DNA from 3 places in the Bacillus sp. DTU_2020_1000418_1_SI_GHA_SEK_038 genome. Region 2 is predicted to be linked to each of the others. Evidence: a T-box and tRNA genes for the amino acid it is inferred to sense, from the RefSeq annotation. Region 2 holds a T-box; the other regions hold tRNA genes.
The links. A T-box is a leader RNA that pairs with one kind of tRNA and senses whether it is charged. The one in region 2 lies ahead of trpS (tryptophan--tRNA ligase), so its partner is inferred to be a tRNA-Trp.
Positions count from the first base shown of each region.

Region 1: it has a tRNA-Trp gene. The T-box ahead of trpS (tryptophan--tRNA ligase) is inferred to sense a tRNA for this amino acid. The anticodon was not compared.
Region 3: it has a tRNA-Trp gene. The T-box ahead of trpS (tryptophan--tRNA ligase) is inferred to sense a tRNA for this amino acid. The anticodon was not compared.

Region 1 covers NZ_CP135435.1:339,435-349,505, forward strand. The annotation lists rRNA gene RRV45_RS01790 (23S ribosomal RNA) at 1-880, shown strand, start outside; rRNA gene rrf (5S ribosomal RNA) at 953-1,069, shown strand; tRNA gene RRV45_RS01800 (tRNA-Glu) at 1,125-1,199, shown strand; tRNA gene RRV45_RS01805 (tRNA-Val) at 1,262-1,334, shown strand; tRNA gene RRV45_RS01810 (tRNA-Gly) at 1,439-1,513, shown strand; tRNA gene RRV45_RS01815 (tRNA-Ala) at 1,574-1,649, shown strand; tRNA gene RRV45_RS01820 (tRNA-Met) at 1,684-1,760, shown strand; tRNA gene RRV45_RS01825 (tRNA-Ser) at 1,779-1,871, shown strand; tRNA gene RRV45_RS01830 (tRNA-Met) at 2,050-2,123, shown strand; tRNA gene RRV45_RS01835 (tRNA-Asp) at 2,127-2,203, shown strand; tRNA gene RRV45_RS01840 (tRNA-Phe) at 2,369-2,444, shown strand; tRNA gene RRV45_RS01845 (tRNA-Tyr) at 2,476-2,560, shown strand; tRNA gene RRV45_RS01850 (tRNA-Trp) at 2,566-2,639, shown strand; tRNA gene RRV45_RS01855 (tRNA-His) at 2,663-2,738, shown strand; tRNA gene RRV45_RS01860 (tRNA-Gln) at 2,778-2,852, shown strand; tRNA gene RRV45_RS01865 (tRNA-Cys) at 2,968-3,041, shown strand; tRNA gene RRV45_RS01870 (tRNA-Gly) at 3,207-3,280, shown strand; tRNA gene RRV45_RS01875 (tRNA-Ile) at 3,293-3,366, shown strand; tRNA gene RRV45_RS01880 (tRNA-Asn) at 3,379-3,453, shown strand; gene RRV45_RS01885 (hypothetical protein) at 3,621-4,034, opposite strand; gene RRV45_RS01890 (ABC transporter permease) at 4,372-5,322, shown strand; gene RRV45_RS01895 (iron chelate uptake ABC transporter family permease subunit) at 5,315-6,265, shown strand; gene RRV45_RS01900 (iron ABC transporter ATP-binding protein) at 6,262-7,023, shown strand; gene RRV45_RS01905 (siderophore ABC transporter substrate-binding protein) at 7,042-8,013, shown strand; gene RRV45_RS01910 (antibiotic biosynthesis monooxygenase family protein) at 8,013-8,321, shown strand; gene RRV45_RS01915 (DUF4275 family protein) at 8,553-8,984, shown strand; gene RRV45_RS01920 (VanZ family protein) at 9,165-9,563, shown strand; gene phnE (phosphonate ABC transporter, permease protein PhnE) at 9,565-10,071, opposite strand, start outside.
Region 2 covers NZ_CP135435.1:1,553,585-1,563,655, forward strand. The annotation lists gene RRV45_RS07710 (ABC transporter permease) at 1-190, shown strand, start outside; gene opp4C (oligopeptide ABC transporter permease) at 212-1,117, shown strand; gene RRV45_RS07720 (YjbA family protein) at 1,273-2,019, shown strand; gene trpS (tryptophan--tRNA ligase) at 2,349-3,338, opposite strand; T-box leader at 3,449-3,668, opposite strand; gene RRV45_RS07730 (peptide ABC transporter substrate-binding protein) at 4,258-5,904, shown strand; gene RRV45_RS07735 (ABC transporter permease) at 6,037-6,972, shown strand; gene RRV45_RS07740 (ABC transporter permease) at 6,973-7,890, shown strand; gene RRV45_RS07745 (ABC transporter ATP-binding protein) at 7,927-8,994, shown strand; gene RRV45_RS07750 (ABC transporter ATP-binding protein) at 8,997-9,932, shown strand.
Region 3 covers NZ_CP135435.1:1,314,518-1,324,588, forward strand. The annotation lists gene perR (peroxide-responsive transcriptional repressor PerR) at 1-37, shown strand, start outside; gene RRV45_RS06475 (YgzB family protein) at 129-479, opposite strand; gene RRV45_RS06480 (nucleotidyltransferase-like protein) at 759-1,634, shown strand; rRNA gene RRV45_RS06485 (16S ribosomal RNA) at 1,897-3,446, shown strand; rRNA gene RRV45_RS06490 (23S ribosomal RNA) at 3,920-6,855, shown strand; rRNA gene rrf (5S ribosomal RNA) at 6,970-7,086, shown strand; tRNA gene RRV45_RS06500 (tRNA-Asn) at 7,105-7,179, shown strand; tRNA gene RRV45_RS06505 (tRNA-Ser) at 7,183-7,273, shown strand; tRNA gene RRV45_RS06510 (tRNA-Glu) at 7,289-7,363, shown strand; tRNA gene RRV45_RS06515 (tRNA-Val) at 7,425-7,500, shown strand; tRNA gene RRV45_RS06520 (tRNA-Met) at 7,671-7,744, shown strand; tRNA gene RRV45_RS06525 (tRNA-Asp) at 7,748-7,824, shown strand; tRNA gene RRV45_RS06530 (tRNA-Phe) at 7,831-7,906, shown strand; tRNA gene RRV45_RS06535 (tRNA-Thr) at 8,074-8,149, shown strand; tRNA gene RRV45_RS06540 (tRNA-Tyr) at 8,268-8,352, shown strand; tRNA gene RRV45_RS06545 (tRNA-Trp) at 8,358-8,431, shown strand; tRNA gene RRV45_RS06550 (tRNA-His) at 8,441-8,516, shown strand; tRNA gene RRV45_RS06555 (tRNA-His) at 8,546-8,621, shown strand; tRNA gene RRV45_RS06560 (tRNA-Gln) at 8,687-8,761, shown strand; tRNA gene RRV45_RS06565 (tRNA-Gly) at 8,765-8,839, shown strand; tRNA gene RRV45_RS06570 (tRNA-Cys) at 8,851-8,924, shown strand; tRNA gene RRV45_RS06575 (tRNA-Leu) at 8,950-9,035, shown strand; tRNA gene RRV45_RS06580 (tRNA-Leu) at 9,056-9,137, shown strand; gene RRV45_RS06585 (sodium:solute symporter family protein) at 10,017-10,071, shown strand, end outside.

The sequences.
Region 1 (10,071 bases), 1.2 Mb from region 2:
GTACCTGTGAAGATGCAGGTTACCCGCGACAGGACGGAAAGACCCCGTGGAGCTTTACTGTAGCCTGATATTGAATTTCGGTACAGCTTGTACAGGATAGGTAGGAGCCTTGGAAGCCGGAGCGCCAGCTTCGGTGGAGGCATTGGTGGGATACTACCCTGGCTGTATTGAAATTCTAACCCGCGCCCCTGATCGGGGCGGGAGACAGTGTCAGGTGGGCAGTTTGACTGGGGCGGTCGCCTCCTAAAGAGTAACGGAGGCGCCCAAAGGTTCCCTCAGAATGGTTGGAAATCATTCGAAGAGTGTAAAGGCATAAGGGAGCTTGACTGCGAGACCTACAAGTCGAGCAGGGACGAAAGTCGGGCTTAGTGATCCGGTGGTTCCGCATGGAAGGGCCATCGCTCAACGGATAAAAGCTACCCCGGGGATAACAGGCTTATCTCCCCCAAGAGTCCACATCGACGGGGAGGTTTGGCACCTCGATGTCGGCTCATCGCATCCTGGGGCTGTAGTCGGTCCCAAGGGTTGGGCTGTTCGCCCATTAAAGCGGTACGCGAGCTGGGTTCAGAACGTCGTGAGACAGTTCGGTCCCTATCCGTCGTGGGCGCAGGAAATTTGAGAGGAGCTGTCCTTAGTACGAGAGGACCGGGATGGACGCACCGCTGGTGTACCAGTTGTCTTGCCAAAGGCATAGCTGGGTAGCTATGTGCGGACGGGATAAGTGCTGAAAGCATCTAAGCATGAAGCCCCCCTCGAGATGAGATTTCCCATAGCGTCAAGCTAGTAAGACCCCTGAAAGATGATCAGGTTGATAGGTTTGAGGTGGAAGCGTGGCGACACGTGGAGCTGACAAATACTAATCGGTCGAGGACTTAACCACATTTAGTATGATTACTCGAATAACTTCTTCAGCATTATCTAGTTTTGAGGGAACAAACCTCAATAAAATAGGTCTAGTGGCGATAGCGAAAAGGTCACACCCGTTCCCATCCCGAACACGGAAGTTAAGCTTTTCAGCGCCGATGGTAGTTAGGGGCTGTCCCCTTGTGAGAGTAGGACGCCGCTAGGCTAGCCCCAAGAGGGGCTATTATTTTTGATGAATGCATGATCAATTTAAATAAATTGGCCCGTTGGTCAAGCGGTTAAGACACCGCCCTTTCACGGCGGTAACACGGGTTCGAATCCCGTACGGGTCACCATTTTACAGCATAGTAGAAGTGATATATGTTTAACTAATATGCACTTGCACTTTTTGCGCTGAGGAGGATTAGCTCAGCTGGGAGAGCACCTGCCTTACAAGCAGGGGGTCGGCGGTTCGATCCCGTCATCCTCCATCATTTACCGGTGTAGACCTGAACAACTGACTACAATAAATTGGTTAGATGTTAACTTCTATCCGGTATTTTTTATAAAGTACTTACCTCACCATTTTTGATGTGCGGAAGTAGTTCAGTGGTAGAACACCACCTTGCCAAGGTGGGGGTCGCGGGTTCGAATCCCGTCTTCCGCTCCAAAAATATTTTTTGCAGTATAGGAATTAATTCTAATTGTGTTCCTTTATACCTTTATGTATGGGGCCTTAGCTCAGCTGGGAGAGCGCCTGCCTTGCACGCAGGAGGTCAGCGGTTCGATCCCGCTAGGCTCCACCATTATTATATCAAACTAAATGTCTTTTCTTAATTTGGCGGTGTAGCTCAGCTGGCTAGAGCGTACGGTTCATACCCGTAAGGTCGGGGGTTCGATCCCCTCCGCCGCTACCATATTTATGATTTTAATGTGGAGGAATACCCAAGTCCGGCTGAAGGGATCGGTCTTGAAAACCGACAGGCGGGTCAAACCGCGCAGGGGTTCGAATCCCCTTTCCTCCTCCATATTATGCTTAGTGAAAATTATATAAATACCATTATCGCGGGGTGGAGCAACGAGCGTTACTCCTTGAATAAACTGCGAGTTGTACCGATCGAGCTGCTGCTTGATTTAGCATTCTGAGATTGGGACAGTCCTTATGCTATATATGAGCATAGTAAAAAATCATATTAATATTATTATCGCGGGGTGGAGCAGTCCGGTAGCTCGTCGGGCTCATAACCCGAAGGTCGCAGGTTCAAATCCTGTCCCCGCAATCTGGTCCGGTAGTTCAGTTGGTTAGAATGCCTGCCTGTCACGCAGGAGGTCGCGGGTTCGAGTCCCGTCCGGACCGCCATATTTATATTAGGCTCAGTAGCTCAGTCGGTAGAGGATTTTAAAAGATTGCAGCTGCGAAGCATTTCTTCACCGAATGGCAAGCTATTAAAATCTGCGACAAAGACCGTAGGGCTTTGAAGCACATTCCCAAAGCCACACAAACTTTAGGAAGTTACATTAATTAGGCTCAGTAGCTCAGTCGGTAGAGCAAAGGACTGAAAATCCTTGTGTCGGCGGTTCGATTCCGTCCTGAGCCACCATAAAATTTTCAAAATCCCTATTTTTCCATATGGTGGGGTAGCGAAGTGGCTAAACGCGGCGGACTGTAAATCCGCTCCCTTTGGGTTCGGCGGTTCGAATCCGTCCCCCACCACCATTTATAGGGGTATAGTTTAATGGTAAAACGAAGGTCTCCAAAACCTTTGATGTGGGTTCGATTCCTACTACCCCTGCCAAATATAAAAATATGTGAATTATGGCGGTTGTGGCGAAGTGGTTAACGCATCGGATTGTGGTTCCGACATTCGTGGGTTCGATTCCCATCAGCCGCCCCATATTATTTTACAGAGAAGCAATTCTTGAGGTTACTTCAGTGGGCTATAGCCAAGCGGTAAGGCATCGCACTTTGACTGCGACATGCGTTGGTTCGAATCCAGCTAGCCCAGCCAGTTTTTTTAAAAACAGCCCCGAAGCCTTACATCGATGAATGGTTTTTAAAAAAACTTGCGACAAAGACCGTAGGACTTTGAAGCAAATTTTGACCACAATCAAAATTTAAGAAATGGCGGCATAGCCAAGTGGTAAGGCAGAGGTCTGCAAAACCTTTATCCCCGGTTCAAATCCGGGTGCTGCCTCCAAATTTATAAATGCGGGTGTAGTTTAGTGGTAAAACCACAGCCACGAGCGAAACATCCATGTATAATCTTCGAGTTGCCTCGACACATTCACATCCTTGAATTTGCTAGAAGAGGAAGAGGCATGAATGAGCGTAAATTAAATTTAATTTTGTATCAATCAAAAATGCGGGTGTAGTTTAGTGGTAAAACCACAGCCTTCCAAGCTGTTGATGAGGGTTCGATTCCCTTCACCCGCTCCATATAATTTTAATGGGCCTATAGCTCAGCTGGTTAGAGCGCACGCCTGATAAGCGTGAGGTCGATGGTTCGAGTCCATTTAGGCCCATATATTTACTATTCCGCAGTAGCTCAGTGGTAGAGCATTCGGCTGTTAACCGAACGGTCGTAGGTTCGAATCCTACCTGCGGAGCCACTTTTTATCTGTATTGAACAACAGCCTCCTAAGGTGTTGATTAAAGATTAATATTTCTAATTGTACATTAATTACCAATTGGTCTAACCTAATAAAACCGCTATTTCCATATATATATTGTGGATTAGCGGTTTTTTGTATGTATTTGTAAATTATTGTTTAGTAAGCTACGAAAATTGTTTACCTGATGGGAAATTATTAGTTATTCTATGCAACAGAAATGAAGATTCTTTCAATTTGGTTGAAAGTGATAGGAATAGCTCCTTGTTTCGATGAACTAAGGATTTGTCTAAATAAAAGGTAGAAATAGAGTGGTCCAACATTACGTCAATCCCTGTTTGCAGCTTATTTGTGTTGATTGCTTCGTCAAGCTCAGGCATGAAGACAAAATCCTTAATTGAATCCTTAATTGTGATAAGGATAAACCAGCCCGTTCCATATACAAACTTGCCTTGGTTCGTAATTGTCATAATATCCCCGTATTGCAGATGAATAAAGCCACTGACCATGTTTTCTCGCCTGGATCCGTAATATAATGACTGTAGCGTTAACCCTTCCTTAGCTCTCACAATGAATTCCAACGCAGTTACCCCTTCACCGATATGATTATCAGATTAACGGGCTGGATAACCCCACTGATTGAAGTTCCATCTGTTTTACCCTTTAATATCAATTCATATTTCTGTTTTTTTGCTATTATTCCTAGAAAATGATTGTCAGTTTCATGTCTTTTATTGGACAAACATCTTAAAAAGTAAGTGTCATACCAGATTGAAATACTAATTGCGATTGATAATTATTTTCATTTATTCATTGACAATCATTTCCTGACTGTTATAATAAAAATTGTGAGTTGTAGTGATAATGATTTTCAGTATCATTAAAGCTTACGAAAATGTTTACTTATTGGAGATAGTTATGAAAAAAAGATACCTTATCGCCTCGCTCATTGTTCTATCAATCCTATCCCTTTTCGTTGGTGTGAGCCATATAACACCGAAGGATTTGCTGAATCTGCAATCTGATGAAACTCAAATTTTTCTCATCAGCCGCTTGCCAAGATTATTGGCAATCTTATTTGCAGGAGCAGGGATGAGTATTGCAGGGCTAATCATGCAGCAGCTCAGCCGGAATAAATTCGTTTCACCAACAACAGCGGGTACACTCGATGCTACTAGACTTGGAATTCTAGTGTCAATGCTGTTATTTGCGAATGCGTCTCTTCTTGAAAAAATGGTCGTTGCCTTTGTATTTGCGCTCGCCGGCACGCTTTTGTTTATGCAATTGCTTGACCGAATTAAATTTAAGGACGCAATTTTTATTCCGCTTGTTGGTTTAATGTTTGGAAACATCTTATCTTCGATTACGACCTTTTTTGCCTATCGGGCAGATGTCATCCAAAATATGTCTGCATGGCTCCAGGGTGATTTTTCAATGATAATGAAGGGACGATATGAGCTTTTATACATAACGATTCCATTGTTAGTAGTGGCCTATCTATTTGCGAATCGCTTTACAGTCGCAGGTATGGGGGAAGATTTTTCGAAAAACTTAGGTTTGTCCTATAAACGAGTTGTGAATTTTGGACTTATTCTTGTAGCACTAATAACCGTTACGGTTGTTCTAACAGTTGGAATGATTCCATTTCTTGGCTTAATTATCCCAAACATTGTTTCAATTTTTAAAGGGGATCATTTGCAAAAGACCTTACCGCATACCGCATTACTTGGCTCATCCTTTTTGCTTGTGTGTGATATATTGGGACGGGTTATTATTTACCCTTATGAGATTTCGATTAGCTTGATGGTAGGAGTCATTGGCAGCGGAATCTTCCTCTACTTACTATTTAGGAGGAAGGCGTATGCGTAATTCTATAAAAATGATCATTCTCGCTGTACTAGCGATTTTGTTTATCAATATTTATTTATTTCACGGTTTAAATGGCAGCTTCGATTATGCATTGCCGCGAAGAGGAATTAAAGTCATTGCTATGGTTCTAACAGGTATATCCATTGCGTATGCAACAGTGGTTTTCCAAACGATTGCGCATAACCGAATCTTAACACCGAGTATAATGGGGCTTGATTCCCTCTATTTACTCATCCAAACGATTATTATTTTCTTTTTAGGATCCGGTCATGTATTGGTCGCCAATCGGCAGTATAATTTCTTTTTATCAGTTGTAGCTATGATTGTATTTGCCTTATTACTCTATCAACTGCTTTTTAAAAATGGAAAGCGGCCGATATACTTCCTTTTGCTTGTTGGGATAATTGTAGGAACGTTTTTTTCCAGCATTTCTACTTTCCTGCAGGTGCTTATTGACCCGAATGAGTTTCAAAGAGTGCAAGATCGGATGTTTGCAAGCTTTAATAATGTGAATGGTGATTTAGTATGGCTTGCGTTAATCATTATTATCGCCGCAATTGTAATAGGTGTAAGGTCAATGAACTATTTGGATGTTATCTCGCTTGGCCGTGATCATGCCGTAAACCTTGGTGTTCCGTACGATCTAATTGTGAAACGAATGCTCGTTTTGGTAGCTATATTAATTTCTGTTGCTACTGCATTAGTTGGCCCGATTACGTTTTTCGGTCTGATTGTAGCTAATTTATCATATCAGTTTTTCAATACCTACAGACATACCACAATCATTAGTGGTGCAATGGTCATGAGTATCATTGCGCTTGTGGGGGGGCAGTGGGTTGTGGAGCGAATCTTTACGTTCTCGACAACTCTTAGTGTCATCATTAATTTTTTCGGTGGCGTGTATTTCATTTATTTACTGCTAAAGGAGAGTCGATCTAAATGATTCAAGTCCGTGCCTTATCCAAATTTTATGGGAAAAAGCCTGTCGTTGAAAATGTGACAGTCGATATTCATCCAGGAAAAATTACTTCCTTTATCGGTCCAAATGGAGCTGGGAAATCAACGCTGCTTTCGATGGTTAGCCGATTAATCGAAGCGGATACGGGTGAGGTGCTGATTGAAAACTCTCACGTAAAGAAAATGAAATCGAATGACTTTTCCAAGCGTGTGTCCATTTTAAAACAATCCAACTATATGAATGTAAGGCTGACGATTCGTGAACTCGTGTCGTTTGGGAGGTTCCCATATTCAAAGGGGCACCTGAACGAGGAAGATGAGAAGATGGTCGATCAAGCGATTAAATATATGGGATTAACCGATATGCAGCATGACTTTCTTGATGAACTATCTGGTGGCCAGCGCCAGCGAGCATTTATCGCCATGGTAATTGCACAGGATACGGACTATATTTTGCTCGATGAGCCGTTGAATAATTTAGATATGAAGCATTCCGTCCAAATTATGAAAATTCTCCGCCGCCTAGTGGATGAGTTAGGAAAAACGGTTGTCATTGTCCTGCACGATATCAATTTCGCCTCTGTCTATTCAGACCGGATTGTGGCTTTGAAGGACGGGAAGGTTGTAAAAAATGGACCGACAAATGAAATCATTCAGTCGGATTCATTAAAAGAAATATATGATATGGATATTCCAATTAAAAAAATAAATGATTGCCGAATTTGCGTTTATTTTAGTTCATAGAAAAGGAGATTATCAGATATGAAAAAATGGTCATTATTTACCTTAATATTAACAGTTTTCCTTGTACTTGCCGCATGTGGATCGAAGGAAGCAACAAAGGAAGAAGAAAACTCTAATACTGGAAGCGACAAGCCAGTTGAAGAAACTGTGGAAATAAAAATTAAGCATGAACTTGATGAGCAAGAGGTTGTTTTAGACAAAACGCCAGAAAAAGTTGTTGTTTTTGACTTTGGTATTTTGGATACGTTAAATGAGCTAGGTGTTCCAGTTACTGGATTGCCACAGGCAACCATTCCGCCATATTTAGAAAAATATGCTGGATCTGACTACACGAATGTAGGAAGCTTGAAAGAGCCGGACTTCGAGGCGATTCATGCATTAAAACCAGATGTGATCTTCATCTCCGCTCGCCAATCTGATATGTATGAAGAGTTCAAAAAAATTGCACCAACAATTTATGTAGGAGTCGATTACACAAATTATATGGAATCCTTCACACATAATATGGAAGTGATTGCACAAGTATTTGGCAAAGAAGAACAAATGAAAACAGAATTGGAAGAAGTAAATAAGGCGATTGCTGCAATAAAAGAAAAAACGGAAAGCTCTGATGCAAGAACATTAATTATTATGGGCAATGAAGGTAAAGTAAGTGCTTACGGACCAAGCTCCCGCTTCGGCATCCTTCATGATGTATTTGGCTATGAGCCTGCTGATGAAAAGATTGAACAATCAACTCATGGACAAAGCATTTCGTTTGAATACATTTCTGAAACAAATCCAGACATTATGTTCGTAATCGACCGTGATGCAGCATTTGACAGCAATGCAAGTGTAAAGGATGCTATTGAAAACGAGCTTGTGCAAAAAACAAATGCATTTAATAATGGTAAAATATTCTACCTAAATGGCGGTCCATGGTACCTATCTGGTGGTGGACTACAGTCTATGAAACTAATGATTGAAGATGCAAAAGTAGGTGTAGAATAATGTTTTACCAGATTAAAAGAATGGTTGTGAAGGAAGGCTTTTCTGCTACAGTGGTGGAGCGCTTCAACGGTGAGGGACTCATTGAGAAGCAGCCGGGATTTGTTGATCTTCAAGTTCTAGTCAAAAATGTCCGCCGTGGTGACGAGGAAGTATTAGTACTTGTCAGATGGGAAACTGAAGAGGATTGGAAGAACTGGGAGAAGAGCCCAGAGCATATTGCCGGACATAAAGCGAATGCTGGAAAACCAAAGCCTGATTATATAATCGAGTCAAGCCAAAATGTCTATACTGTGGCAGTTAGTAAGTAAATAAGAGATAAAAATGAGGCACCTATTATTGGGTTGCCTCATTTTTGAGTGTTGAGCTACCCGTTTTTCGGATTCTCCGATGGAAGCCTGTGTTAATTCTTTTTCCCCATGTATCATGCAACTTTTAGGAGATTTTGCTAATGCCCCATTAGACTTAGATAGAACCACACTATCTTAATTCCAAAAAATAACATAAAATATAAATAAATGTGTTTCAAAGGAGAAGTGAAGATGAATAAACTCATTGATACCCTTCAAAAGAAAAGAGTTAAAGTAACGAAGATTCCAAAATGGGGAACGTATTTACGGAAGCAATGGGAAGATCACTTTGCGAGTCATCTTAGTGAGGAAGAGAAGAAATCTATTCATTTACATGACAGAAGTAAAAGCAGTGGCTTTTTGTGGCATGTATTCAGCTATGAAACAAAGGAATGCTTGAAAGAGGAACAGGCGAATGAAGCATTTAATCAAATACAAAAGAAGGCGTGCTATGTTTTTTATCAGCATTCTGAAGATGCGTTAATACTTGAGAACGTGTCTAGAATGACTGCCGCTGACTTTGTAAATGAACAGGATGTCTATGTGGTAGATAAGGAATTTGCATGGACTTATGTGAGTACTCATGAAAAAGGGTTGTGCGGACCTTATTTTTCGGGGAAATAGGGATTGGCTGACAAACTCCTTGATTTGGCTAACAAACATTCAAATCTCGCTGATAAATTACTGAAGTTGGCTGACAAACCATCAAATTTCGCTGACAAACTATAAAAAATCAGCATTCTATAGAAAACCGAATCGAAAAATGACTATAATAATAGAAAAACTATCTAAAAGGAACTCATGATGAAGAAAAAACATGTGTGGCTTACAGTAGCTATTGTGTATTGTATAGCTATTTTTATAACGACGGCTTCTCCTGCTTCGACTGGTGGAAATACACTAATGATAATAGCAGAAATTTTCCATCTATCTGAGGAGCAGGCAAGAATGGCTAATCTTCTATTTAGAAAGCTTGTACATTTATCAGCATTTGGGGTGCTTGCTATATTGTTTTACAATAGCTTTGAAAAGCATCGATTTATAAAAGCATGGCTATACACAACAATCTATGCAGCATCCGATGAAATTCATCAGGCTTTTCTCCCAGACCGGACAGGCTCCATTGTGGATGTTGGAATTGATTCCTTTGGTGCGTTGATTGCTTTGATCATAATAAAAATGGCTACCCTCAGAAGAAGGTAGCTTAAACAATTTTCTTCCGAATATAGCCTGATAAAAGATCAATGCATGTGACCATGACAATGATACCTAATAAGATGATCCCCACGCGGTCCCAGTCACGTGAGCTAAGCGCAAAAATCAACGGAGTTCCAATTCCACCTGCTCCAATAATTCCAAGAATGGCAGCAGATCTCACGTTAATTTCAAACCGGTATAAAGTATAGGACAAGAATCCGGGCATCACTTGCGGGAGGACGGCGAACCAGAGAATTTGCAGGCGGTTTGCTCCGGTAGCTGTCAAAGCTTCTGCAGGGCCTGGATCAATATTCTCGATCTCTTCCGAGAAAAGCTTTCCTAGCATCCCGATAGAGTGCAAACCTAATGCCAGCACACCAGCGAAGGATCCTGGGCCAACCGCTTTAATGAACATAATTGCCATAACGATTTCCGGAAATGTCCGAACAAAGCTGAGAATGAATTTTCCTGTATGGGAAAAACTTCTACCCTCGCTCATATTTGCAGCCGCCCA
Region 2 (10,071 bases):
TGGCGGAGCAGCTATTACAGAGAAGGTTTTTGCTTGGCCTGGTCTTGGGCAATTATTTATTGACTCTGCTTTTCTTCGCGACTACCCAGTCATTATGGCGCTAACCGTTATTTCTGCAGTGTTTGTTGTGATTGGAAATTTACTAGCGGATATTTTATACGCAATTTTCGATCCGCGTATTGAGTATTAAGGAGGGGTTTTTTTGTCACAAATAAATGCGGAAATTACACAAGATGATTTAAAATTAAACCCCCATTTAAAAAGCAAGCCTGATACGTTAACTAGAATATTTTTTCGAAAATTTACGAAAAATAGATTGGCTGTTATAGGAGCCATCGTATTGTTTCTAATAATCATGTCATCTATATTAGCTCCAGTGATTGCCCCATATAAATTTGAGGATATGAATTTATTGCATAAGCTAAAAGCGCCTGGGGCTGAATATTGGCTTGGGACTGATCGATATGGACGAGATATCTTCACAAGGCTTTTATATGGAGGAAGAATTTCTTTACTTGTTGGCTTTGGTTCTGTTGCCGGGGCTCTTATAATCGGAGTTAGTGTGGGGGCCATTGCTGGTTATTTTGGCGGAATTATTGATGCGATGTTAATGAGATTGGTTGATATCGTCATTTCAATTCCAAGTCTATTTTTATTAATCACAGTAGTTTCTATTTTTAAACCAAGTACTTTTAACTTAATCCTTGTTATTGCTCTTATCAGCTGGACAAGTACAGCGAGGCTTGTAAGAGGGGAGTTCCTTACATTAAGAACGAGAGAGTTTGTGCTTGCATCGAAAACGATAGGGACTAAATCTTATAAAATTATTTTTAGTCATATATTGCCAAATGCAATGGGGCCAATCATCGTTTCAGCTTCCTTGTTAATTGGGAATGTCATTTTGACTGAGGCTGCCTTAAGTTATTTGGGATTAGGTATCCAGCCTCCTACCCCAAGCTGGGGAAATATGCTTCAAGATGCACAGGATTTCACAGTTTTGAAAACGGCGCCTTGGTATTCTTTTTTCCCGGGCTTACTCATTTTGATTACTGTTTTATGCTTTAACTTTATCGGAGATGGACTCCGAGATGCATTAGATCCAAAAACTCAAGATTAAGGATGAAAAGTCTCTCCTAATAAATAGGGGGGACTTCTTATTTTAATTATATGATCAATGAAAATATTTCCCTGCGTCTTACTAATTTAGGAATAATTTTACTTCCCTCTGCCCATACTGAGTGACAAATAGCATGTTGAAGCGGGGGGTAAAAGATGTTATATCTTCATGATGTTTGGGTGAACTGGTTTGAAGGAGAAGAAAATGGATATAATGTTTGCCACTTTCATGAATGGCGTAAAGATGATGGTGTAGAACTATTAGACCAAGTACCTTTAATCAAAATTGATCCAGTTCTGTTTAATTACATTGAAAATGATTTATCGGAATTGCCTCAACAACTGTTAGACGATATATATCAAAAGGCCTATTTAAGAAAAAATCATGAGCGAGTCCAATTAGACTATTGTTTTGTTGTATCTGATGGAAAAGGTATATTAGCAGTCGATACTATTGGCTATAATATTCCGATTCGAAAAAGCAGGCTTATACCAAGACAAGAACAATTAGCGTATGAAATGCTTTCTAATCATGATGCTACACCATATTCTTTTAATGATCAAAGAGCATTAAAGAATTTTCATATTCTTTCTCCCTCGCCTGAATTGATGGCAGGGTTGACTAGAAAAGAAAGACAATTAAAGCAACTAATGTTTATGGCGTTAGATCAGCTATATTCTTCCAAAAATGTAGCTGAAGTCCGTTATTGGTATACAGAATGGAGTCCAGAAAGTTATAAGGATATTCAGCAAATGGCTTTTGAGGAAGCTTGGCTTCAGCTTTTTGAACAGAGTAAATATGGATGGACGAACAAGCATGAGCAATTTTGTGAAAACTTAATTAAAGGGCAGCCGTTTTTTGAGAAATTATGGGAAATGGAGCACGGTCCTAAAGTAAATTAGAAGGAAAGTAAAAAAAATCTATCACGTTGATGATAGATTTTTTTTGCTTAAAATAAGAAAATATAATTTTTCTCGAGTTTGAGAACTGTCTAGCTCCACAAGGAACGCTTCGGCAGCATTATCATCGCACGAGTAAAAGCGTTAGCTTTTAGGAGGAGCGCCTCCCCCCTCGAGGTCACAAGTCAAGCCTCCTAGAAAGGTAAGGAACAACCTTTCCGGGAGGCTTGGCTTGTGCTTGTCGGGGGTGACCACAAAGGAAAGCTTCTGCGATTAGTCATCGCAGGAACAATTGTCCTTTAATTGTTCCGAAGGCGCTTTCGCATTTCTGATTATCTTTTTTTTCTTCCTAGTCCCATTGCATTTTCCATCTTTTTCAGCATTTTATCGGCAACGCTTGCTGCCTTTTCAGCACCTTGATCCAAAATATCATCCAGTTCCTGTGATTCCATCAATTCGTAATATTTTTCCTGGATTGGCTTTATTTCATTCACGACTACCTCAGCTAAATCGGATTTAAAATCTCCATAGCCTTTTCCTTCATACATGTTTTCAATTTCATTAATTTCTTTCCCTGAAAAAATTGAATATATCGAAAGAAGGTTAGATACACCAGGTTTATTTTCTTTATTAAATTTAACGATGCCCTCAGAGTCAGTTACAGCACTTTTTATTTTCTTTTCAATTTGCTTAATATCATCAAGAAGGGTAATGGAAGCCTTCTTATTTGGATCGGATTTACTCATTTTCTTAGTTGGCTCTTGAAGCGACATAATGCGTGCCCCAACCTTAGGAACTCGAATTTCAGGGATAGTAAAAATCTCACTGTATTTTTTATTAAATCTTTCTGCCAAATCACGGGTTAATTCTATATGCTGCTTTTGATCCTCTCCTACAGGAACGAGATCAGAGCTGTATAGCAGAATATCTGCAACCATTAAAGGCGGGTATGTCAATAACGCAGAAGGGACTGCATCTCTTCCAGCCGCTTTATCTTTAAATTGTGTCATTCTTTCAAGTTCGCCAATATAGGAAATACATTGCATCATCCAACCGGCTTGTGCATGAGCAGGTACTTCGGATTGTATGAAAAGGGTAGCCTTTTCTGGGTCAATCCCAACAGCTAAATAGAGTGCTGCCAAGCTTCGGATATTCTTTCTTAACTCTAATCTGTCTTGTGGGACCGTAATTGCATGCTGATCCACAATACAAAAATAACAATTATACTCATCTTGCAGTTCAACAAATTGCTTGAGGGCGCCAATATAGTTACCTAGCGTAATCGTACCGCTTGGCTGTATGCCCGAAAAGATTGTTTTCATTTAATTTCCTCCTTTAATATTGGCCGAAAAAGAGACAGTACAACGGGTAGGAACCGATCATACTAAATTAATAAAATTTTTGGACAAAAAAGGACCATTCGTTCCTAAAAGATAGGGACGAATGGTCCGCGTTGCCACCCTAATTACTCAATATGAGTCACTCTGTACCATGCTGAATTCGCATAGAACCCTCTGTAACGTGAGGATACGTCTTTCATATATAATAGAGGGCTCAAAAGTCCATTCGATTTACATGGTTACCTGTTTCCACCATCCACAGGCTCTCTTGAAACCAAAAGTAAATGTACTACTCTTTCTCATAGCCGATTTTTTATTATGTTACCTTTAAGAATATAATAAATGGAATGTAAAATCAAGAGAACATCATACTAAACAAAAGGAATCATTATATTCAGAAAGTTCTTTTAATAAAAAAACCAAATAAATGCTAATAAATATACATTTTTATAAATTTTTTACTGGTCTAAAAACTCGCATATTATAAGTATTTTTCGTGAAAATATATAAGAGATTGCTATTAACCTAGTAAAACTTACTTGCAATAATTTTTTTATGAATTTATAATTAACCTAGCAAGCAAGATCTTTACAAAAATGTTACATACATTACAAGGCGGTTACAGTATAACTGTGGGGTTGTTTTACTATACTAAAAAAGTAAGTTTTAACTAATAAATAAACATGCAAAATTCCATCTGTCTGATTAGTTTTCAGAATTTAGGGATAATCATTTTATTATAAGTGTAAACTTACTTTTTTATTTGCTATTACATAGTTTGTCAATCGAACTCGATTCAATTTACAGACTTTTTAGGTAATCCACCCAATGTGTACACTTGTACAATTAGTATCTAATGTAAAGAAAACGTTTGCAGAAAAAAATAGGGGGGTTTCAAACCGTGAAAAAAAGATTATCGATCTTTTTTAGTATGCTGTTAGTACTAAGTATGTTTCTTGCTGCATGCGGAGGAAATAATAATGCTGACAGTGGAGACAAAGGCGGAGATAAAGACGCAGGAAAGTCTGACGTTCCGCAAGAATTACGTGTAAATATCAATACTGAACCACCATCTTTACACCCAGGACTTGCGAAAGACTCTACTTCTGGAGCAGTGCTTCGCCAAACACTTGAAGGCTTAACACGTATCGGGAAAGATGGAGAGCCTGAAAATGCAATGGCAGAAGAAGTGAAAGTTTCTGATGACCAAAAAGTATACACGTTTACAATTCGTGACGCAAAATGGTCAAATGGAGATCCTGTCACTGCAAATGATTTCGAAGCTGCTTGGAAATGGGCTTTAGATCCAAACAATCAATCAGAATATGCATACCAACTTTATTATATTAAAGGTGGAGAAGCAGCTAATACTGCTGGCGGTTCACTAGATGAAGTAGGAGTTAAAGCTTTAGACGAGAAAACACTTGAAGTTACTCTTGAAAACCCAACTCCATTCTTCTTAGAATTAACAGCGTTCTATACTTACCTTCCATTCAACAGCAAAATTGCCGAAGCAAACCCAAATTGGGCTAATGATGCTGGTGAGAACTATACTACTAACGGACCTTTCGTAATGACGGAATGGGCTCATAGTGATAAAATCGTTCTTGAAAAGAGCGAAACTTATTGGGATGCAGACGCAGTAAAACTATCAAAAATTGAAATGATCATGATTAATGATCCAAATACAGAATTATCAATGTTTGACAATGGTGAGCTTGATTGGGCTGGTGCTCCAACAGGTGCGCTTCCAACTGATGCAATGCAAGCACTTAAAGATGAAGGCCGTTTAACAACACAATCAATCGCTGGTGTTTACAAGTACAAGTTCAATACTACAGTTGAACCATTTAACAATGTAAATATCCGTAAAGCTTTTGCATTGTCAATTAATCGTCAAGAGCTAATTGACAATATCCTTCAAGGTGAACAGCAGCCAGCTATGGCGCTTGTACCGCCATCCATGTTTGAAGAAAATGAAAAAGGCTATTTCAAAGATAATGATGTTGAAAAAGCAAAAGAATATTTACAAAAAGGTTTAGAAGAAATGGGTCTTAAAGATGCTTCTGAGCTACCTGCAGTAACCCTTTCTTACAATACTTCTGAAGCACACCAAAAGATTGCTCAAGCAATTCAAGATATGTGGAAGAACAGCCTTGGTGTAGAAGTAACCCTTGATAACCAAGAGTGGGCTGTATACCTTGATAAAGTACATTCACTTGATTACCAAGTTGCTCGTATGGGCTGGTTAGGCGATTTCAACGATGCAATCAACTTCCTTGAAATGTTCCGTGACGCTGATGGCGGAAACAACGATACTGGATGGGAAAACAAAGAGTATCAAGAATTACTTGCAAATTCTGCAACTGAAGGAGATCCAGAAGTTCGTCAACAAATGTTAAAGGATGCAGAGGCTATTTTTATGGATGAAATGCCAATCGCTCCAATCTATTACTACACGAACAACTGGGTTCAAGATCCAAAATTAAAAGATGTTGTTGTATCTGGCTTAGGTGATGTACAATATAAATGGGCTTATTTCGAATAAGAATAAGTAATTAAACTTAAGGTATATGGGGGTATCTCCCTGTATACCTTAGTTTTCTGTTATGCTGTTGCGCCTGAAAAAGGCGCTTCCGCTTTTCTAGTTGAAAAAGTAAAAAATTGGAGGTGTAAGTCAATGGCTAAATATATTGGAAAGCGCTTACTGTACATGCTTATCTCCCTATGGCTAATCGTAACGGCAACGTTTTTCTTCATGCGCATTGCACCCGGAAACCCATTTACATCTGAAAAACAACTGCCTCCCGAAATTGAAGCTAATTTAAATGCTCACTATGGATTGGACAAGCCTTGGTATGCTCAATACGGGGAATATTTACTTAGAGTTGCAAAATGGGATTTCGGCCCATCATTCAAATATAAAAGCCAAACGGTAAACGATTTAATCAATGATGGTTTCCCTGTTTCTTTCTTGCTTGGAATGGAAGCGATTTTTCTTGCAATTGCGTTCGGGGTCCTGTTAGGGATTATTGCCGCATTAAGACATAATAAATGGCCAGATTACACGGCTATGGTTATTGCCGTTTTGGGGATTTCTGTTCCATCCTTCATTATGGCATCCGTTCTTCAATATGTTTTTGCGATTAAATTGGGCTTATTCCCTGTAGCCCGCTGGGAAACATTTATGCATACTGTTCTTCCAGCCATAGCTTTAGGTTCAACACCAATGGCATTTATAGCACGATTGACACGTTCGAGTATGCTTGAAGTAATGAGTAATGATTATATTAAAACAGCAAAAGCAAAAGGTTTAAGCCAAGGAGTTATTACAGTAAGGCATGCAATCCGTAATGCACTTTTACCAGTTGTAACGTATTTGGGGCCTTTAACAGCTGGAATCTTAACAGGAAGCTTTGTTATCGAAAAAATCTTCGGTATTCCAGGTTTAGGTGCGCACTTCGTAACAAGTATTACTAACCGCGATTATACGGTTATTATGGGTGTAACAGTCTTTTATAGTGTTTTGTTACTCGTATCTATTCTCCTTGTTGACATTGCATACGGAATCATCGATCCACGCATCAAACTTGCTGGCGGGAAGAAAGGAGAGTAAATTATGCAGATTTCTAAAGATAAATTTCAACTTGTCGGGTCCCAATTAGAAAACGCTGAAAAAATTTCAAAGCCTAGTCTTTCATTTTGGAAAGATGTTTCTATCCGCTTCCGAAAAAACAAGCTTGCTATGTTTGGATTAGTTCTTTTATTATTACTAATCATTATGGCGGCTTTCGGACCATATATGAGTGAATACGATTACCGGACAAACGATTTAGCAAATAAGAACCAACCGCCATCTTCTGAGCACTGGTTTGGTACAGATGATCTTGGTCGTGATGTATTTGTACGAACTTGGGAAGGCGCCAGAATTTCTATCTTCATTGGAGTTGCTGCTGCACTTATTGATTTAGTAATCGGTGTAATATGGGGGGGAATCGCTGGATATAAAGGCGGACGCACAGATGAATTTATGATGCGTTTTGCTGATATTCTTTATGGAGTTCCATACTTATTGCTAGTAATCTTATTAATGGTAGTACTAGGGCAAGGACTTGGGACAATGATTCTAGCAATGACTATTACTGGCTGGATTAATATGTCGCGTATTGTTCGTGGACAAGTGCTATCACTGAAAAATCAGGAGTATGTTCTAGCTGCGAAAACACTTGGAGCAAACACTTCAAGAATTATGGGTCGACATTTAATTCCAAACGCGATGGGACCAATCATGGTTACAATGACGTTAACTGTTCCATCTGCCATTTTCACTGAAGCGTTCTTAAGTTATATTGGCCTAGGATTAACGCCGCCTCTTGCCAGCTGGGGAACAATGGCTAATGACGGGTTACCAGCTTTACGCTACTATCCATGGCGTTTATTCTTCCCAGCTACGTTTATTTGTTTAACTATTTTTGCCTTTAATGTAATTGGAGACGGGTTACGTGACGCACTTGACCCAAGACTTCGCAAATAAACTAGAAATGCCGGAGCTAGACAAAGGAGTGAGAAAATGGAAAAAATACTTGAAGTGAAAGATTTAGAAGTCTCGTTCCAAACATATGGAGGAAATGTGAAAGCGGTCCGCGGGGTTAGCTTTGACCTTTATAAAGGAGAGACACTCGCTATTGTTGGTGAGTCTGGGTCCGGAAAAAGTGTTACCTCCCAGACAATTATGAAATTAATTCCAATGCCTCCAGGAAAAATTACTGGTGGACAAATTCTATTCAACGGTGAAGATATTGTTCCAAAAACAGATAAACAAATGGAAAAAATCCGCGGAAAAGAAATTAGTATGATTTTCCAAGATCCAATGACTTCATTAAATCCAACGATGAAGATTGGCTATCAGATTATGGAAGGTCTAATTAAGCACCAAAATATGTCAAAGCAGGATGCCAAAGCACGTGCAGTGGAGCTGCTAAGTCTTGTTGGCATTCCAATGCCGGAAAGACGTGTTAACCAATACCCACACGAATTTTCGGGCGGTATGAGACAGCGTGCGATGATCGCTATTGCACTTGCTGCAAATCCGAAGCTTTTAATTGCTGATGAGCCAACTACAGCTCTTGATGTAACAATTCAAGCACAAATTCTTGATTTAATGAAAGATCTACAAAGTAAAATGGATACGTCTATTATCTTTATCACCCATGATCTTGGAGTTGTTGCAAACGTAGCAGACCGAGTTGCTGTTATGTATGCAGGCCAAATTGTGGAGATGGGTACTGTAGATGAGATTTTCTATGACCCTCGCCATCCTTATACATGGGGGCTTCTGGCATCGATGCCGAGCTTAGACAATGATGATAAAGCGGATCTTGCTGCAATCCCAGGTACACCGCCAGACTTAACTAATCCTCCAAAAGGAGATGCTTTTGCAGCGAGAAATAAATATGCGCTTGCGATAGACTTTGAAGAGGAACCGCCAATGTATCAAATTTCTGAAACGCATTTCGCAAAAACATGGCTTCTTCATCCAGATGCACCAAAGGTAGAACCACCTGCAGCAGTTCAAAAACGGATGCGTAAATTATCCTCCACATTTAAACAACCAGTCTTAGTGAAGGAGGGTAACTAAACATGGCTGAAAAATTATTGGAAATCAAAAATTTAAAGCAGCATTTCAATGTTGGGAGACCCAACATGGTTAAAGCTGTCGATGGTATCACTTTTGACATTTTCAAAGGTGAAACATTGGGACTTGTTGGTGAATCGGGATGTGGAAAATCAACTACTGGCCGAACGATTATTCGCCTGTATGATGCTACTGATGGCCAAGTTCTTTTTAATGGAGAAGACGTTCACGGCAAAAAGTCAGCAAAAGAATTGAAGAAGTTTAACCGCAAAATGCAAATGATTTTCCAGGATCCTTATGCGTCACTTAACCCTCGTATGACCGTTGCAGATATTATTGCTGAAGGCATTGATATTCACGGTTTAGCGAAAGGCAAAAAAGATCGAATGGAAAGAGTTTATGAACTATTAGAAACGGTTGGTTTAAATAAAGAGCATGCTAACCGCTATCCTCATGAATTCTCTGGCGGTCAAAGACAGCGAATTGGTATTGCAAGAGCATTGGCTGTTGAACCTGACTTTATTATTGCCGATGAGCCAATTTCTGCACTTGACGTTTCTATTCAAGCTCAAGTAGTTAACTTACTGAAAAACCTGCAGCGTGAAAAAGGATTAACATACCTTTTTATCGCTCATGATCTTTCAATGGTTAAATATATTAGTGATCGTATTGGTGTGATGTATTTCGGAAAGTTAGTTGAACTTGCCAGTGCAGAGGACCTATATAATAGTCCAATTCACCCTTACACACAATCATTATTGTCTGCGATTCCTCTTCCAGATCCTGATACAGAGCGAACACGCAAACGTATTTCATATGATCCGAAGGTCCATAATTATAGTGACAACGAAAAGCTTGAAATGCGTGAAATTACACCAGGACACTTTGTCTACTGCTCGGAAAAAGAAGAAAAACAATATAAAGCACAATATGCTAAATGATAAAAACGATCTCTTGGCTGAGATCGTTTTTCCTTTTAAGAAAAACAAATCCTTTTATGCGTTTACGCTTTTGATTATTAAAGAGAATTCTTTTTATTATCATACAACAAATGAATTAAAAATACTATTGTAAATTTTT
Region 3 (10,071 bases), 240 kb from region 2:
AACCTGCCCAGATTGTTCAATTAAAGAGACGCATTAATAAAACAAAGCTGCTGGTCAAAGTACCGACAGCTTATTTTTATGGGCATTTTCGTTGAGTAGCAAGGCAATGGTAAAAATAAAAATCTCGGCTACAACCGAGATTTTTTATTATAATTTTCATCGAATTCTTTGCCCTCTAGATTACGATCTAGTGTTAATGGTTCATTACAATACATGCACATATCAACGCGACCTAATATTTTTGTATGTTTGCCGCAATTTGGACAGACAACCTGTACCGTTTTTGTTGATAGCATCCCAATCCAAAAGTATACTACTGTACTAGCAATAATAAAGACGGTTCCAAAAAGCATAAAGATGGTCATGAGCAGAGGGGAAGTTCTGAAAAAGATCCCAAGATACATGACTAAAAAACCGACAAATATTAAAGCAAGGGCAAATGTTCGAATTTTATTGATTTTACTTGAATATTTAGCCATTTAAGTCCCTCCTACGGAAATACTATAACATATCAAATGAAAGATAATAAGTAGTAAGCGTATCTTTCAATAGAAGAGATACTAGATAAATACCTATTAACAAAAATGAAATAATAGAAAATGCAGGCAGTTTTTCTTTTTGATAAAGAAGGATTATTTGAAAAAATTGTCGAAGATATATTTGATTCATGCATAAAAGCTTCATTAAGCCTATTAAATGATTAATTGTTTTTTTTTGAACATGAAAAATAAAGCTAATAAAAATATGGAGGAATAAGGATGGAAGATATTCTCCGCCCCATTTATCAAGAACGAGCTAGTCAAGCAAATACTCTCGGAGTGTTAATGATAAAGAAACAACAGAAGAATATTCCAGCTACAGACACCTTTGATGTTGTTTTGCTAATATTAGTTAAGGAAGCAGAGTCACCAGTATACGTAAAGCACTATACTTATAACGATCAGAAAGCGGCTTTATATACGATTACTGACCAGCAGCTATATGAATGGATTTTACTCGGATCGAATAAGAAGATTTTTGATTGGTTATATAACGGTAAAGTGATTTTCGAACGTAACGAATATTTCCATAAGATCAATACGGAACTAAGGGATTTCCCATTCAATGGCCGTAAATTGAAAATGGGAATTGAATTTGCCAAACTAATTCGTCGGTATATGGATGGGAAGGCTTTTTTTGAAAATGGTCATTACTTGGATACATATAATCATGTAGTTCATTCCCTTCATCATCTAGCTAGACTTGCGTTAATAGAGCAAGGCTTTCACCCTGAGGTAACGGTCTGGCAGCAAATTAAACAAATTGAGCCAGAAATATTAAAATTATATGAAGAGCTGGTAAATAGTCATGAGCCTTTAGAAAAAAGGCTAGAGCTGCTTTTCTTAGCAAGTGAGTTTTTGATCCATTCCAAAATAAAAAGCGGCATCAGCCATTTAGTGGATGTTCTATTGGAAAAAGAGTTCTGGTCTATAAATGAAATGATGAACCATAAAGAATTACAGCATTATTCAGTTGATTTAGGAATGCTGATCGAATATCTAATCGATAGAAATTTGATTGAAGTTGTAACAATAGAAACAAAGGGAAAAGGTGTTTTTCATCGGTATTATAAACTCAGTCAAAAGTTATTGTAAAAAAGCAAAAAAGCTATTGACCTTTTATTAAATACTTGTTATATTTATATCCGCCGCTGCAATTTATTGAATAAAATGAAGAGCAGTTGGCGGATGAAGGTTTTAAAAAAGTGTTGACATCAAATTCGACACATGTTATATTAGAAAAGTCGCTTCTGAGCAACCCGATAGTTCTTTGAAAACTGAACGAACAAAACGTCAACGTTTAATCTTTTAGTCTTTTTCTCGAAAAAAGACATATATGAGCTAATCAACTCACAATTTATTGGAGAGTTTGATCCTGGCTCAGGACGAACGCTGGCGGCGTGCCTAATACATGCAAGTCGAGCGAACTTTTGGGAGCTTGCTCCCAAAAGTTAGCGGCGGACGGGTGAGTAACACGTGGGCAACCTGCCTGTAAGACTGGGATAACTTCGGGAAACCGGAGCTAATACCGGATAATTCTTTTCTACTCATGTAGGAAAGCTGAAAGATGGCTTCGGCTATCACTTACAGATGGGCCCGCGGCGCATTAGCTAGTTGGTGAGGTAACGGCTCACCAAGGCAACGATGCGTAGCCGACCTGAGAGGGTGATCGGCCACACTGGGACTGAGACACGGCCCAGACTCCTACGGGAGGCAGCAGTAGGGAATCTTCCGCAATGGACGAAAGTCTGACGGAGCAACGCCGCGTGAGTGATGAAGGTTTTCGGATCGTAAAACTCTGTTGTTAGGGAAGAACAAGTACCGGAGTAACTGCCGGTACCTTGACGGTACCTAACCAGAAAGCCACGGCTAACTACGTGCCAGCAGCCGCGGTAATACGTAGGTGGCAAGCGTTGTCCGGAATTATTGGGCGTAAAGCGCGCGCAGGCGGTCCTTTAAGTCTGATGTGAAAGCCCACGGCTCAACCGTGGAGGGTCATTGGAAACTGGGGGACTTGAGTGCAGAAGAGGAGAGTGGAATTCCACGTGTAGCGGTGAAATGCGTAGAGATGTGGAGGAACACCAGTGGCGAAGGCGACTCTCTGGTCTGTAACTGACGCTGAGGCGCGAAAGCGTGGGGAGCGAACAGGATTAGATACCCTGGTAGTCCACGCCGTAAACGATGAGTGCTAAGTGTTAGAGGGTTTCCGCCCTTTAGTGCTGCAGCAAACGCATTAAGCACTCCGCCTGGGGAGTACGGCCGCAAGGCTGAAACTCAAAGGAATTGACGGGGGCCCGCACAAGCGGTGGAGCATGTGGTTTAATTCGAAGCAACGCGAAGAACCTTACCAGGTCTTGACATCCTCTGACAATCCTAGAGATAGGACTTTCCCCTTCGGGGGACAGAGTGACAGGTGGTGCATGGTTGTCGTCAGCTCGTGTCGTGAGATGTTGGGTTAAGTCCCGCAACGAGCGCAACCCTTGATCTTAGTTGCCAGCATTCAGTTGGGCACTCTAAGGTGACTGCCGGTGACAAACCGGAGGAAGGTGGGGATGACGTCAAATCATCATGCCCCTTATGACCTGGGCTACACACGTGCTACAATGGATGGTACAAAGGGCTGCAAGACCGCGAGGTTTAGCCAATCCCATAAAACCATTCTCAGTTCGGATTGCAGGCTGCAACTCGCCTGCATGAAGCCGGAATCGCTAGTAATCGCGGATCAGCATGCCGCGGTGAATACGTTCCCGGGCCTTGTACACACCGCCCGTCACACCACGAGAGTTTGTAACACCCGAAGTCGGTGGGGTAACCGTAAGGAGCCAGCCGCCTAAGGTGGGACAGATGATTGGGGTGAAGTCGTAACAAGGTAGCCGTATCGGAAGGTGCGGCTGGATCACCTCCTTTCTAAGGATGAATTGAAGTACTCGATACTTCAATAAAAGACGTTACTTGTTCGTTCAGTTTTGAGGGAATTATCATCATTTTTAAAATGGTTTTAATTTCTCAATATTTGCTCCTGCGCCGCAGAGATTCGAGGAAGTAACCCCTCAGCTCGTTGCAAGGCAGCATGAAGTAATACTACGATGCGAAATCACGTTGTGATTGAAATCAGTAGCCTTGTTCCTTGAAAACTAGATAATGATTATGAAGAAGCAATAACCGAGTAATCGCCATTTTAGTTATTCTCTCTATTTAATATAGAGTTAAAAACAACCAATCACGAGAATAGAAATTAATCTATTCACAAATCGTGAGGGAAATGAGAAGCAGTAGATCAAGGAAGCGACCGAGCGAGCACCGGAACGTACGCAGTTGGTACGTGAGGAGCACAGCGAGAGAGCTGACGCAGAGATGCGCCGCTTATCATTTGCCGAACAGGTTAAGTTAATAAGGGCGCACGGTGAATGCCTTGGCACTAGGAGCCGATGAAGGACGGGACTAACACCGATATGCTTCGGGGAGCTGTAAGTAAGCTTTGATCCGGAGATTTCCGAATGGGGGAACCCACTGTTCGTAATGGAACAGTATCTTTACCTGAATACATAGGGTATTGAAGGCAGACCCGGGGAACTGAAACATCTAAGTACCCGGAGGAAGAGAAAGCAAACGCGATTCCCTGAGTAGCGGCGAGCGAAACGGGATTAGCCCAAACCAAGAGGCTTGCCTCTTGGGGTTGTAGGACACTCTATACGGAGTTACAAAGGAACGAGGTAAATGAACAGGTCTGGAAAGGCCGGCCAGAGAAGGTAAAAGCCCTGTAGTTGAAACTTCGTTCCCTCCAGAGTGGATCCTGAGTACGGCGGGACACGTGAAATCCCGTCGGAAGCAGGGAGGACCATCTCCCAAGGCTAAATACTCCCTAGTGACCGATAGTGAACCAGTACCGTGAGGGAAAGGTGAAAAGCACCCCGGAAGGGGAGTGAAATAGTTCCTGAAACCGTGTGCCTACAAGTAGTCAGAGCCCTTTAACGGGTGATGGCGTGCCTTTTGTAGAATGAACCGGCGAGTTACGATTACATGCAAGGTTAAGTTGAATAGACGGAGCCGCAGCGAAAGCGAGTCTGAATAGGGCGAATTGAGTATGTGGTCGTAGACCCGAAACCAGGTGACCTACCCATGTCCAGGTTGAAGTCCAGGTAACACTGGATGGAGGACCGAACCCACGCACGTTGAAAAGTGCGGGGATGAGGTGTGGGTAGCGGAGAAATTCCAATCGAACTTGGAGATAGCTGGTTCTCTCCGAAATAGCTTTAGGGCTAGCCTCATGTTGTTAGAATCTTGGAGGTAGAGCACTGTTTGGACTAGGGGCCCTCATCGGGTTACCGAATTCAGACAAACTCCGAATGCCAAAGATTTATCCATGGGAGTCAGACTGCGAGTGATAAGATCCGTAGTCAAGAGGGAAACAGCCCAGACCACCAGTTAAGGTCCCAAAGTATACGTTAAGTGGAAAAGGATGTGGAGTTGCTTAGACAACCAGGATGTTGGCTTAGAAGCAGCCACCATTTAAAGAGTGCGTAATAGCTCACTGGTCGAGTGACTCTGCGCCGAAAATGTACCGGGGCTAAACGTATCACCGAAGCTGTGGATGGACATCTGCGATGTCCGTGGTAGGAGAGCGTTCTAAGGGCGTTGAAGCTAGACCGTAAGGACTGGTGGAGCGCTTAGAAGTGAGAATGCCGGTATGAGTAGCGAAAGATGGGTGAGAATCCCATCCACCGAATGCCTAAGGTTTCCTGAGGAAGGCTCGTCCGCTCAGGGTTAGTCGGGACCTAAGCCGAGGCTGAAAAGCGTAGGCGATGGACAACAGGTTGATATTCCTGTACCACCTCTTTACCGTTTGAGCAATGGGGGGACGCAGGAGGATAGGGTAAGCGCGCTGCTGGAATAGCGCGTCTAAGCAGTTAGAGTGCAAGCGAGGCAAATCCCGCTTGCGTTAAGCTTGAGCTGTGATAGCGAGGGAAATATAGTACCGAAGTTCCTGAATCCACACTGCCAAGAAAAGCCTCTAGCGAGGGAAAAGGTGCCCGTACCGCAAACCGACACAGGTAGGCGAGGAGAGAATCCTAAGGTGAGCGAGAGAACTCTCGTTAAGGAACTCGGCAAAATCACCCCGTAACTTCGGGAGAAGGGGTGCTCATTTGGGTGAATAGCCCGGATGAGCCGCAGTGAATAGGCCCAGGCGACTGTTTAGCAAAAACACAGGTCTCTGCGAAGCCGCAAGGCGAAGTATAGGGGCTGACGCCTGCCCGGTGCTGGAAGGTTAAGAGGAGGGGTTAGCGCAAGCGAAGCTCTGAATTGAAGCCCCAGTAAACGGCGGCCGTAACTATAACGGTCCTAAGGTAGCGAAATTCCTTGTCAGGTAAGTTCTGACCCGCACGAAAGGCGTAACGATCTGGGCACTGTCTCAACGAGAGACTCGGTGAAATTATAGTACCTGTGAAGATGCAGGTTACCCGCGACAGGACGGAAAGACCCCGTGGAGCTTTACTGTAGCCTGATATTGAATTTCGGTACAGCTTGTACAGGATAGGTAGGAGCCTTGGAAGCCGGAGCGCCAGCTTCGGTGGAGGCATTGGTGGGATACTACCCTGGCTGTATTGAAATTCTAACCCGCGCCCCTGATCGGGGCGGGAGACAGTGTCAGGTGGGCAGTTTGACTGGGGCGGTCGCCTCCTAAAGAGTAACGGAGGCGCCCAAAGGTTCCCTCAGAATGGTTGGAAATCATTCGAAGAGTGTAAAGGCATAAGGGAGCTTGACTGCGAGACCTACAAGTCGAGCAGGGACGAAAGTCGGGCTTAGTGATCCGGTGGTTCCGCATGGAAGGGCCATCGCTCAACGGATAAAAGCTACCCCGGGGATAACAGGCTTATCTCCCCCAAGAGTCCACATCGACGGGGAGGTTTGGCACCTCGATGTCGGCTCATCGCATCCTGGGGCTGTAGTCGGTCCCAAGGGTTGGGCTGTTCGCCCATTAAAGCGGTACGCGAGCTGGGTTCAGAACGTCGTGAGACAGTTCGGTCCCTATCCGTCGTGGGCGCAGGAAATTTGAGAGGAGCTGTCCTTAGTACGAGAGGACCGGGATGGACGCACCGCTGGTGTACCAGTTGTCTTGCCAAAGGCATAGCTGGGTAGCTATGTGCGGACGGGATAAGTGCTGAAAGCATCTAAGCATGAAGCCCCCCTCGAGATGAGATTTCCCATAGCGTCAAGCTAGTAAGACCCCTGAAAGATGATCAGGTTGATAGGTTTGAGGTGGAAGCGTGGCGACACGTGGAGCTGACAAATACTAATCGGTCGAGGACTTAACCACATTTAGTATGATTACTCGAATAACTTCTTCAGCATTATCTAGTTTTGAGGGAATGAAAATTTCTCTTGAAAAAAATCAAAAAGACGATATAATAGATATTGTCTTTAACAAAAGTCTAGTGGCGATAGCGAGAAGGCCACACCCGTTCCCATCCCGAACACGGAAGTTAAGCTTCTCAGCGCCGATGGTAGTTTGGGGCTGTCCCCATGTGAGAGTAGGACGTCGCTAGGCTTTTAATATATTCACTATTCCGCAGTAGCTCAGTGGTAGAGCATTCGGCTGTTAACCGAACGGTCGTAGGTTCGAATCCTACCTGCGGAGCCATCTGGAGAGCTGTCCGAGTGGCCGAAGGAGCACGATTGGAAATCGTGTATACGCTAACCGCGTATCAAGGGTTCAAATCCCTTGCTCTCCGCCATTTAAAAACTTATCTGGCCCCTTGGTCAAGCGGTTAAGACACCGCCCTTTCACGGCGGTAACACGGGTTCGAATCCCGTAGGGGTCACCATTTGGCATACTAAGTACGCGACATCCTGTCGCAACGTATGCACTTGCACGTCCTGTGCTTCGGAGGATTAGCTCAGCTGGGAGAGCATCTGCCTTACAAGCAGAGGGTCGGCGGTTCGATCCCGTCATCCTCCACCATGTTTACTTATAGCATGGAATATTATTGTCGCGGGGTGGAGCAACGAGCGTTACTCCATGAATCAACTGTGAGTTGTACCGATGCAGCTGCTGCTTGATTAAGCATCCTGAGATCGGGTCAGTCCTTATGCTTTATATGAGCATAGTAAAAATCATATAAATACTATTATCGCGGGGTGGAGCAGTCCGGTAGCTCGTCGGGCTCATAACCCGAAGGTCGCAGGTTCAAATCCTGTCCCCGCAATCTGGTCCGGTAGTTCAGTTGGTTAGAATGCCTGCCTGTCACGCAGGAGGTCGCGGGTTCGAGTCCCGTCCGGACCGCCATTTTGTGGCTCAGTAGCTCAGTCGGTAGAGCAAAGGACTGAAAATCCTTGTGTCGGCGGTTCGATTCCGTCCTGAGCCACCATTTAAAAAGAATACGCCGGCCTAGCTCAATTGGTAGAGGATTTTAAAAGCTTGCAGCACCGAAGCTTTACTCCCTTGATGGTAAACTTTTTAAATCTGCGACAAAGTTTGTAAGACTTTGAAGCACAATTTTTAGCAGTTTTTAAATTAGGAAATAAAATAATATACGCCGGCCTAGCTCAATTGGTAGAGCAACTGACTTGTAATCAGTAGGTTGGGGGTTCGAGTCCTCTGGCCGGCACCAAAAATTTAAAATTACAGCTTCGGAGCAGTTCTTCAATGAATGGTAATTTTAAATTTTTGCGACAAAGACCGCAGGACTTTGGAGCATATTATGACTACAGACAATTTCTAATAACTACGGTGGGGTAGCGAAGTGGCTAAACGCGGCGGACTGTAAATCCGCTCCCTTTGGGTTCGGCGGTTCGAATCCGTCCCCCACCACCATTTATAGGGGTATAGTTTAATGGTAAAACGAAGGTCTCCAAAACCTTTGATGTGGGTTCGATTCCTACTACCCCTGCCATAAATTATGGCGGTTGTGGCGAAGTGGTTAACGCATCGGATTGTGGTTCCGACATTCGTGGGTTCGATTCCCATCAGCCGCCCCATTTAATTATTGAAACTATTATGAATTATGGCGATTGTGGCGAAGTGGTTAACGCATCGGATTGTGGTTCCGACATTCGTGGGTTCGATTCCCATCAGTCGCCCCATTTTAATAAATAGTGGAACCCTTATCATAGGTTTTGATATAATATCATTAATTACTCTATATTATTGGGCTATAGCCAAGCGGTAAGGCATCGCACTTTGACTGCGACATGCGTTGGTTCGAATCCAGCTAGCCCAGCCATTTGCGGAAGTAGTTCAGTGGTAGAACACCACCTTGCCAAGGTGGGGGTCGCGGGTTCGAATCCCGTCTTCCGCTCCATTTTATTTTAAGGCGGCATAGCCAAGTGGTAAGGCATAGGTCTGCAAAACCTTGATCACCGGTTCAAATCCGGTTGCCGCCTCCAACTTCAAAATTATTTTTTTATATACGCCGGGGTGGCGGAACTGGCAGACGCACAGGACTTAAAATCCTGCGGTAGGTGACTACCGTACCGGTTCGATTCCGGTCCTCGGCACTTCCTTGAAATTTTAATACGCCGGTGTGGCGGAATTGGCAGACGCGCACGACTCAAAATCGTGTTCCTTCTGGAGTGTCGGTTCGATCCCGACCACCGGTATCTTTTGTTATTTTAGTTAAATAAGATTTTTTAGAAAGCTCATAACCCTCTTCAAATAGAGATTTATGAGCTTTTTCAATTTCTAAGAAGTCGTTAGAAAACGATTAGGACTTCAAATCATTTTACACATTTTATACACAACCATCTCCTCATATTTTCTTCATACTAAGTTGTTCATCCTCAATTCGTAATTCTTAATAGCATGTATTGCCATATCCTAGCCGTTCAATTACGAATTGGATTGATTGTCCTTTTATTGAGTGATATCTATGCCGTATGCATACCTGTCTTTTCGGTCAAAATATACCTTTTTGATATAGTGCCAGTTGTCTAGTTATTCACCTAGTTGATAGGTAGATAATTATTGGACTATTTTAAATCGTATCCATAATTTCCATAATTATTGACATCATATTTGTTATAATTTTTATAGCTTCATTTTAACTCTATATAATTTCATTTAAAATATTTAATATAGCTGGAGGAGATAAGGAATTGAATTGCCAGCAAGTTCTGTAAACCTTAAGATAGGATTACAGACTAATCGAACGAAAATGCACCTTAGCCCTTTACCACTGTTGTGCTTAGCAAAATAAAAGTGCAGAATTTTGCAAAGATAAATTAAGCTGCAATTTTAGATAAGAGCCTTGGTCATGATAGCCTTCATGGATAGCCAAGCCCTGTGGCTACTGGATTCTTGGTTAGAGAAGTATGCCTATAGATGTGGCTCCATGTCAGTTTGCAATACTCTGCATTTGCAATTGCAACAATGTTTACTTTTTCTCTGCAAAATACAGCTTTCTAATAGGTAATAATGTTGCATATTGTCAACAATTTTCGAAACTGATAATACAAAATAAGAATTATAAGGGAGAAAAAATGGATCAAAGTTCTATAGCTATTTTATTTATAGGGGCTTCTATGTTTATTCCTT